Regions from separate parts of the Pseudomonas sp. S2_B07 genome, predicted to be linked through region 1. Evidence: riboswitches for the same ligand, from Rfam matches in the RefSeq annotation. Region 1 holds a riboswitch; the other holds the start of a gene.
The links. Region 1 has a riboswitch for cobalamin ahead of cobO (cob(I)yrinic acid a,c-diamide adenosyltransferase). Riboswitches for the same ligand answer to the same signal wherever they lie in the genome.
Positions count from the first base shown of each region.

Region 2: it holds a riboswitch for cobalamin, as region 1 does, so the genes downstream of both, cobW (cobalamin biosynthesis protein CobW) here and cobO (cob(I)yrinic acid a,c-diamide adenosyltransferase) in region 1, are expected to answer to the same signal.

Region 1 covers NZ_CP162769.1:1,772,956-1,777,369, forward strand. Annotated here, with positions in the region: gene bluB (5,6-dimethylbenzimidazole synthase) at 1-373, opposite strand, end outside; gene AB4N43_RS08235 (cobyrinate a,c-diamide synthase) at 370-1,752, opposite strand; gene cobO (cob(I)yrinic acid a,c-diamide adenosyltransferase) at 1,749-2,360, opposite strand; cobalamin riboswitch at 2,442-2,675, opposite strand; gene AB4N43_RS08245 (hypothetical protein) at 2,831-3,415, shown strand; gene AB4N43_RS08250 (PQQ-dependent sugar dehydrogenase) at 3,484-4,414, shown strand, end outside.
Region 2 covers NZ_CP162769.1:26,556-30,969, forward strand. Annotated here, with positions in the region: gene AB4N43_RS00105 (cobalamin biosynthesis protein) at 1-382, opposite strand, end outside; gene AB4N43_RS00110 (CbtA family protein) at 379-1,086, opposite strand; gene AB4N43_RS00115 (CbtB domain-containing protein) at 1,098-1,301, opposite strand; cobalamin riboswitch at 1,422-1,649, opposite strand; cobalamin riboswitch at 1,764-1,975, shown strand; gene cobW (cobalamin biosynthesis protein CobW) at 2,076-3,137, shown strand; gene cobN (cobaltochelatase subunit CobN) at 3,141-4,414, shown strand, end outside.

The DNA of each region.
Region 1 (4,414 bases):
AAGTGCGACGGCCGAAGATGTGACGCTCGCGATCATCCATCAGCGCGGCGACCAGCACCTCGGCGCAGTCGTTGATGCCTTCGACCTTGAGCTTCATGAATTCGTCGGTGCGCTCGCCGAGGGCTTCGGCGGTGCGGATGCGTTCCTCCTCCACCAGCAACTGGATCTTGCCGCGCAGGGCTCGGTCGCTGATGCGAATGAAACGCCAGGGCTGCATCAGGCCGACGCTTGGCGCCTGGTGCGCGGCTTCGAGCAGGCGTCGCAACAGCTCGGGCTCGACCGTGCCGCCGCTGAAGTGACGCATGTCGCGGCGCTCGCCGATGGCGCGGTAGACCGCTGCGCGTTCGGCTTCGGAGAATGCGTTGTCAGTCATGGCCTCTTCGCGAGCAAGCTCGCTCCCACAGGGTTGAGGTGATCCAATGCAGGAGTGGGCCTGCTCGCGATGGCGTCCTGATGATCAGGCACGAACAGCGCGGCAACCGCCGATGGATTGGACGGAAAATAAAAGTGCACATAAGAAGCCGTCATCCGCCCCTCACGATAAACCGCCTCCGCCCCGCGCCCGCCATTCGGGCTCAGGCCACGCGCAATCGGCTCAAGCTCGGTACTGGTCAGCGAATGGTGATACGTGTGGCCACGCAACGAACCTTCCGGCAATTCCACCGCTTGCAACGCCAACGCGGCCAGACGCTTTTGCATCACCGCATCGCCCTTCAGCAAGCCCACCAGTTCGGCACGAGTGCCGTCGACATCGGTCAGCGAGTCGAGCAAATACAACATGCCGCCACACTCGGCCAACAGCGGTTTACCGGCAGCATGATGCGCGCGGATCGCGTCGAGCATCGGGGTGTTCTGCGACAGTGCGACATGGTGCAACTCCGGATAACCGCCCGGCAGATACAGGCTGTCCGCCTCGGGTAATTGGCGGTCACGAATCGGCGAGAAAAACCGCAACTCGGCGCCCATGGCTCGCAGTAAATCCAGGCTCGCGCCGTAGGTGAACGCAAACGCTTCATCACGGGCCACGGCAATTCGTACACCCGCGAGCAACGGCTCGGCAGGGATCACATCCGGGGCGGCAAATTCCACCGCAGGTGGTAGCGCCACCTCGCAACTGTTGGCCAACGCATCGGCCGCCGCATCCAGGCGCAGATCGAGGTCATTCAGCTCACTGGCCTGAACCAGGCCCAGATGACGGCTCGGCAATTCGATCCCGGTTTCCCGCGACAACGCGCCGTACCAGCGCAAGCCTTCGGTGAGGCTGCCTTCGAGCAGTTGCGCATGACGCAGCGTGCCGACGCGATTGGCCAACACGCCGGCAAACGGCAAGTCCGGCTGATACTTCGCCAGGCCCAATGCCAACGCACCAAAGGTCTGCGCCATGGCGGTGCCGTCGATCACCGCGAGCACCGGCACACCAAAGTGCCGTGCCAGGTCGGCGCTGGACGGCGTGCCGTCGAACAAGCCCATGACGCCTTCGATGAGGATCAAGTCGGCTTCAGCGGCGGCTTCCCACAACAGTCGACGACTTTCCTGCTCGCCGACCATCCACATGTCCAGTTGATACACCGGCGCACCGCTGGCGCGTTCGAGAATCATCGGGTCGAGAAAGTCCGGGCCGCATTTGAATACGCGCACCTTGCGCCCCTGATTGCGATGCAAACGGGCCAGCGCGGCGGTGACGGTGGTCTTGCCCTGACCGGAGGCCGGCGCGGCAATCAGTACCGCCGGGCAATGACGAGGTTGACTCACAGCTCGACGCCTTTTTGCGCTTTGATCCCGGCCTGGAACGCGTGCTTGATCACACCCATTTCGGTGACGGTGTCGGCGAGCTCGATCATTTCCGGTTTGGCGCCACGACCGGTCACCACCACGTGCTGCATCGGCGGACGTGCCTGCAAATCGCTGAGCACTTGATCGAGGTCGAGGTAGCCGTGTTTGAGCGCAATGTTCAGTTCATCCAGCACCACCAGGCCGATGGACGGATCGCTGAGCAATTCACGGGACACCGCCCAAGCGGCTTCGGCGGCGGCAATGTCACGCTGGCGGTCCTGGGTTTCCCAGGTGAAGCCCTCGCCCATGACATGGAAGCGCACTTGCTCCGGGAAGCGACGGAAGAACAGCTCTTCGCCGGTGCTGTTGCGGCCCTTGATGAACTGCACCACACCGCACTGCATGCCGTGACCCATGGAGCGGGCGAGCATGCCGAACGCCGAACTGCTTTTGCCTTTGCCGTTGCCCGTCAGCACCAGCAGCAAGCCGCACTCGTTCGGGGAATTGGCAATGCGTTCGTCGATCACGGCTTTTTTGCGCTGCATGCGCGCCAAATGGCGTTCGTCACGATCTGGGGTATCGGTCATGGGGGAGCTCTCCGTTGAGGCTGGATAACGGCGGGCAGGCACAAAAATAGACGGCAAGAAGCCTGGCATCGCCCACCGTGATGCCGCTGGATGAATCAGGCCGGTCTCCGGGCTCATGAGCGGCTTTGGCCGGACTGCGCGCCTTCCCATGTCGACAACAGACACAGTGGCTCAAGGCGCAGTCTTCACTCATTTACCGTTGCGGGGGCAGCGCCGGGATCGTGACGCTTCGTCGCTTGACGATAGTCACTCACCGGCTTCCCTGTTTCACTCTGTCGGCCACTGCCACAGAGCACCTGAAACAAGCCGCGAAGGTTAGAGGGTTGGGGGTAGAGCGTCAAATGAAGACAAAGCCCCGGCGAGCGATATACTGCCGCCGCTCAATTTACTGACGCCAATCTTGCACCACACGGTCAGCAGTGATATCAAAGAGCCACAAACCCAACAACACAATTACAAGGGTGAGCAACATGCAAGGCATGATTATCAGCAATCCGAAGCTGGAATTCCTGCGACCGGTGCTGGAACGCTGGTTTGACTGTATCGACCGCTACAACTCGGTTCGCGGCGATAACGAAGCGCCTTACTGGCATGACGAAAAGGCTAACCTTGGCCTGCTCAATGCCGCTGCGTGGATGGCGGAAATGGTCACTCTGCAAAATACAACGACGCGTAAACAGAACGAAGAAGGCGAGCGCAATGCCCGTGCCGATCTGTTTATTGCAACTGCTGAAGAGCGCGCCTACTTTCAGGCCACTCAACGCTGGCCCAAGGTCAACAGCCTGAACCTGACCCAGGCGCTGCAAGACATCACCAGCGATGCCAAACGCATCAGCTACGCCAGCGACCTGAAACTCGGCTGCCTGTTCGTGGCTCCACAAAAAGCCCAGCAGAGCGCGACCCCAGAAGAACTTCAGGACATGGTCGACGACCTGCAAAAGGAACACTGCTGCGCCGTGGCCTGGTACTTCCCTTACGCCTACCGCAAATTGCGCAATGAAGCCGGCAACTATCACCCCGGCATTGCGGTGCTGCTCAAGGAAGCTCGCGGCTGACCGGTTGAACCATCGCTCTGTTTAACTTCTCTATGAATTAAGACACTGCATTCATAGGGAAGACCAGCATGCGCAACCCCCCGCTCGTTCTCGTCATCGTGCTCGCCGGAGGGCTTGCCGCCTGTGGTGAAACCTCCAGCCTGCAAGTCTCCGACGGCACCGGCCCGTCACCCAAGTTGCCCGAACCGAATAAAACCCTGATCCCGACGGTGAACATCGCCCCGGCGGTCGGCTGGCCGGCCGGCGCGAAACCCACCGCTGCCGCCGGCACCCAAGTGGCGGCCTTCGCTGAAGACCTCGATCACCCGCGCTGGCTCTACGTGCTGCCCAACGGTGACGTGCTGGTGGCCGAAACCAACGCGCCAGCCAAACCCGATGACGGCAAAGGGATTCGTGGCTGGGTCATGAAGAAAACCATGGGCCGCGCCGGCGCCGCCGTCCCCAGCCCGAATCGCATCACGCTGCTGCGAGACAAGGACCATGACGGCATCGCCGAAACCCGCACGGTGTTCCTGGAAAATCTCAATTCACCATTCGGCATGACGCTGGTCGGCAGTGACCTGTACGTGGCCGACACCGACCGCTTGTTGCGCTTTCACTATGAAAGCGGTGACACCGCGATCAAGTCGCCGCCGATCAAGGTGGTCGATCTGCCGGGGGGCACGCTGAATCATCACTGGACCAAAAACGTCATCGCCAGCAAGGACGGCAGCAAGCTGTACGTCACGGTGGGCTCAAACAGCAACGTCGGTGAAAACGGCCTGGACAAGGAAGAAGGCCGCGCGGCGATCTGGGAAGTGGACCGCGCCACCGGTAATCACCGGATATTCGCCTCAGGCATTCGCAACCCCAACGGCCTGGCTTGGGAGCCTCGCAGCGGCGCGCTGTGGACCGCAGTCAACGAGCGGGACGAGATCGGCAGCGACCTGGTGCCGGACTACATTACTTCGGTCAAGGATGGCGCGTTCTACGGCTGGCCATTCAGCTATTACGGCCAGC
Region 2 (4,414 bases), 1.7 Mb from region 1:
GCGCGTATTTTTGTCGGCAGATCAGCAGTTTTACCGGAGCCTGAGCCAGCTGTTCGGCCAGTGCCAGGGCGGCACTTTCCGCTACGCCGTAGCAGCCGGTGCGTTCGAACGCGATGTCGGAACGATGGCTGAGGCTGGTGTGATATCCAGCCAATTGTTCACTGCTGAAGAACATCAACGGCAGTGCGAGTTGTTCCGCGAGTTCGATCAGGCCAGGCTCATCGCGCTTCAGGTCAATGCTGGCGAGGGCCTTTATCTCATGAAGCCCGATTTGATGAGCCTGTAGCGCCTGATCCAGCAATGCCCGCAGCGTGCTCGCGGGGCAGCCGCGCTGGCAGCCCAGGCCGACCACTAGCGTCGGCGCTGTGCTGGCATCAGTCATGCGTGGTATTGGCCATCGCTTTTGCGGCGGAACAACCAGGCGCTGATCAGGCCCAGGGCCAGCCAGAACGCTACGTTGGTCAACTGCGAAGCGATGTTGAATTGAGCTTCCAGGGCTTGCGGCGCGAGCATCGAATGCACTTCCGGTTGTGGCGCGCCAATCACGTGCGGAACGGCCAGAATCGCCACGCCCAGCACTTTCATCAGCCAGTGACGGCTGAACACGATCAGCGCGATACCGACAGCGGTTGAAGCAGCAGTGCCGATCCACCAGATCTGCCGTTGCGCCAGATCCGCCGCAACGGTGCCCGGCAGTTCAGGCGGCAGGCCCAGGGTCGGTGCGAGGACAAACGTTGCATAACCGGCCAGACCCCAGAGCAGGCCTTGAGACGTTTTAGTCGGTGCACGCAGGGTGTAGAGGCCGGCGAGCATCAGGGCGAAACCAACGGCCACCACCAGATTGCCGCCAGTGGTCGACAGCACGCGCTGCCAGCCGTCTTCCGGCTCCCAGGCTTCGGCGTCGTGGGTGTGCGCGGCCATGGCGCCTTTGGCGTGTTCATGGGGTTGAACCACTGCCGGCTCGGCTTTCTCGTAGGTTTCCGCTTGAAGAATCAGCGGTGCGACCCAGAAGCTTTGCAGCAAGGTCAGCAGCAGGGCGGCCAGCAGCCCGGTAAACCCTGCGGTTTGCGCAATACGCTTGATCATGTCGAGAGCTCTCAATGGCACGGGAACGCAGAGCTGTGACGGGTATCGTGTGCAGCGTTGTGCACCGCTTCGATGTGCGAGAAACCGGCGAAATACACCAGGCACGCGCCCAGGATCGACGCGCAGATGGCGGCAGTCAGGCGTTGGGTCAGGGTAGACGTGGTGCTGGCGGTGCTCTTATCGGCGTTGCTGGCGGTGCTGTTGATGATCGACATGGCGCATCCCTCTGGTCTGTCAGCGGGTGAATAGAGCGCATGGAAAACCCCTGCGAGCCGGGCACGCAGACGTTCAAACAGCGCCCGCCCACCGCGGGTTTGTTGTTCAGTGACCGTAACGGTCACTGGGTGTTGCGGGCCGGTCTCCGGGCTCACGAGGGGCGCAGGCTTTCGCCTTGACCTGCAAGCATCACCTTCCCATGCCGAACTGCTGGCACAGTGGATTTGATGCTTCGCTCGCTTACCGTTGCGGGGGCAGCACCGGACTGACATGGCTTTGAGTAAAGCACATGATTCACCGGTTTCCCGTTTCACCCTGTGAAGGGCACCCGTAACAAGATGCGTAGGAGAGCATGGGCGGGGGATTCGCGTCAATTGGCAAGGGTTCTCAACTTGGGACCGTGTCGACGCCATAGCGTCCTAATGGCCGCCACAAGACATTGACCCGCCCCAGCGCGATGCGTAGCCTTGCGCTTTCGAGGTTCTTCGGCGTTTGCCGAAGCTAAGAAGGGAACGCGGTCAATGCCGCGGCTGCCCCCGCAACTGTGAACGGTTCAGTTTCTGCCATGCCACTGCATGCGCCAGCCATGGCGCGAGCGGGAAGGCGCAGAAACCGCCAGTCAAACGACTGGCCAGCCGTCAGCCAGGAGACCTGCCTCGACACAGATTCTGACTTTCAACCGGGCGGGGTGATCCGGTGGCGAAATCTTCCGCGCAGCGTGTGCTGCTGCGGTCGTCGTCCCGTATGCCCGCCACCTTGCCAAAGGGCATCCGATGAAAACACTGGCCAAACTCCCCGTCACCATCGTTACCGGCTTCCTCGGCTCGGGCAAAACCACCTTGCTGCGGCACATGCTCGACAACGCCCAAGGCCGTCGCATTGCGGTGATCGTCAACGAGTTCGGCGAGCTGGGCATCGACGGCGAAATCCTCAAGCAGTGCTCCATCGGCTGCACCGAAGAAGAAGCCAACGGTCGCGTCTACGAACTGGCCAACGGCTGCCTGTGTTGCACCGTCCAGGAAGAATTCTTCCCGGTGATGCGCGAACTGGTGGCCCGTCGCGGCGACCTCGATCACATCCTCATCGAAACCTCGGGCCTGGCCCTGCCAAAGCCGCTGGTCCAGGCCTTCCAGTGGCCAGAAATCCGCAGCGCCTGCACCGTTGACGCAGTGATCACCGTGGTCGATAGCCCGGCCGTGGCCGCCGGCACCTTCGCCGCGTTCCCGGATCAAGTGGATGCCCAGCGCAAACTCGACCCGAACCTGGACCACGAATCGCCGCTGCACGAACTGTTCGCCGACCAACTGGCCAGCGCCGACCTGGTGATCCTCAACAAGGCCGACCTGATCAGCCCTGAAGACCTGGCCCGCGTACGCCTCGAAGTCGCCGAAGAACTGCCGCCTGCAGTGAAAGTCATCGAAGCCAGCAGTGGTCGCCTGCCACTGGACGTGTTGATCGGCCTCGGCGCCGGCTCCGAAGAACACATCGACAGCCGTCACAGTCACCACGATCATCACCATGAAGGTGAAGACGATCACGACCACGACGCGTTCGATTCGATCTCCATTGAGCTGCCGCAAGCCGACGAAAGCCTGCTGATGGACGCCCTGACGCAACTGGTGGTCAAGCACGGCATCCTGCGTATCAAAGGTTTCGCGGCAATCCCGAACAAACCAATGCGCTTGCTGATTCAGGGCGTGGGCACACGTTTCGACAAGCACTTCGACCGCCAGTGGGGAGTCGAGGAAGGACGCACCACGCGCCTGGTGCTGATCGGCCAGGAACTGGACGCCACCGAACTCGAAGCGCAATTGCGCGCTGCGCTCAGCGTTTAAGCCATGCACCTGCTCAGGACCCAGCCCGGCGGTTTTGTGTCGGATGACAACATCGCCGACCTCGGACAAACCCCCGCCGAGCTGGTGATCCTGTGCAGCGGCGATTCCAGCCTGGCGCTGCTGGCCGAAGCCGCGCAGCAACTGCCCGACGACTACCCGAGCGTACGTTTGGCCAACCCGATGCAGGTGCAGAATCACGCCTCGGTCGATTTGTATGTCGATGAAGTGCTGCGCCACGCCAAGGTGATCCTGATCTCGCTGCACGGCGGCATTGCCTACTGGCGTTATGGCGTCGAGCGGCTGGTGCAATTGTCCGAGCGAGGCGTGCAACTGATTCTGGTGCCCGGCGATGATCGTCCGGACCCGGAACTCAGCGACCTCAGCACCGTCGAGGCCTGCGACCGTGATCGGCTCTGGCAGTTTTTGCGTCAGGGCGGCATGGGCAATGCCCTGGACTTTTTCCGCTGCCTCGCCACTCGCTGGCTGGACCGCGATTACGCGTGGGCCGAGCCGCAAGTCCTGCCGCGCACAGCGATTTACCACCCGCACAAAAGTCCGGCTGAACTGAAGGATTGGCAGGCCGACTGGCAAGCCGATCAACCGGTGGCGGCAGTGCTGTTTTACCGCTCGCATTTGCAAGCGGCCAATACCGCTTTCATCGATGTTTTCTGCCAGCGTTTGCAAGCGGCCGGGTTAAACCCTTTGCCGATGGCCGTGGCCAGTTTGAAAGAGCCCGGCTGCCTGACGGTGGTCGAGGATTGGCTGGATGAAGTCGAGGCGGGGGTGATTCTGAACACCACCGGTTTTGCCCAATCCAGTCCCGAAGCGCCGCATCTGCGACCCTTTCGCCGCAACATCCCGGTGATCCAGGCGATATGCGCCCAGGACAACGAACCCGGTTGGCGCGCCAGCGAGCAGGGCCTAGGCCCGCGCGACCTGGCGATGCACATCGCGCTGCCGGAACTGGACGGTCGGATCATCAGCCGCCCGATCAGCTTCAAGGACCTGGCGTGGCGCAGCGAGCGCAGTCAGTCGGACGTGGTGTGTTATCGACCGCAACCGGAACGCATGGATTTCGTCGCTGAACTGGCGCGGCGCTGGATCGATCTGGCGCGGGTGCCGAACCGCGAAAAACGCATCGCCCTGATTCTCGCCAACTACCCGACCCGCGATGGGCGAATCGGTAATGGTGTCGGCCTCGACACGCCAGCCGCCGCGTTGAACATCCTGCGTGCGCTGCATCAAGAAGGTTATCCGTTGCCGGCCGAATTACCGGA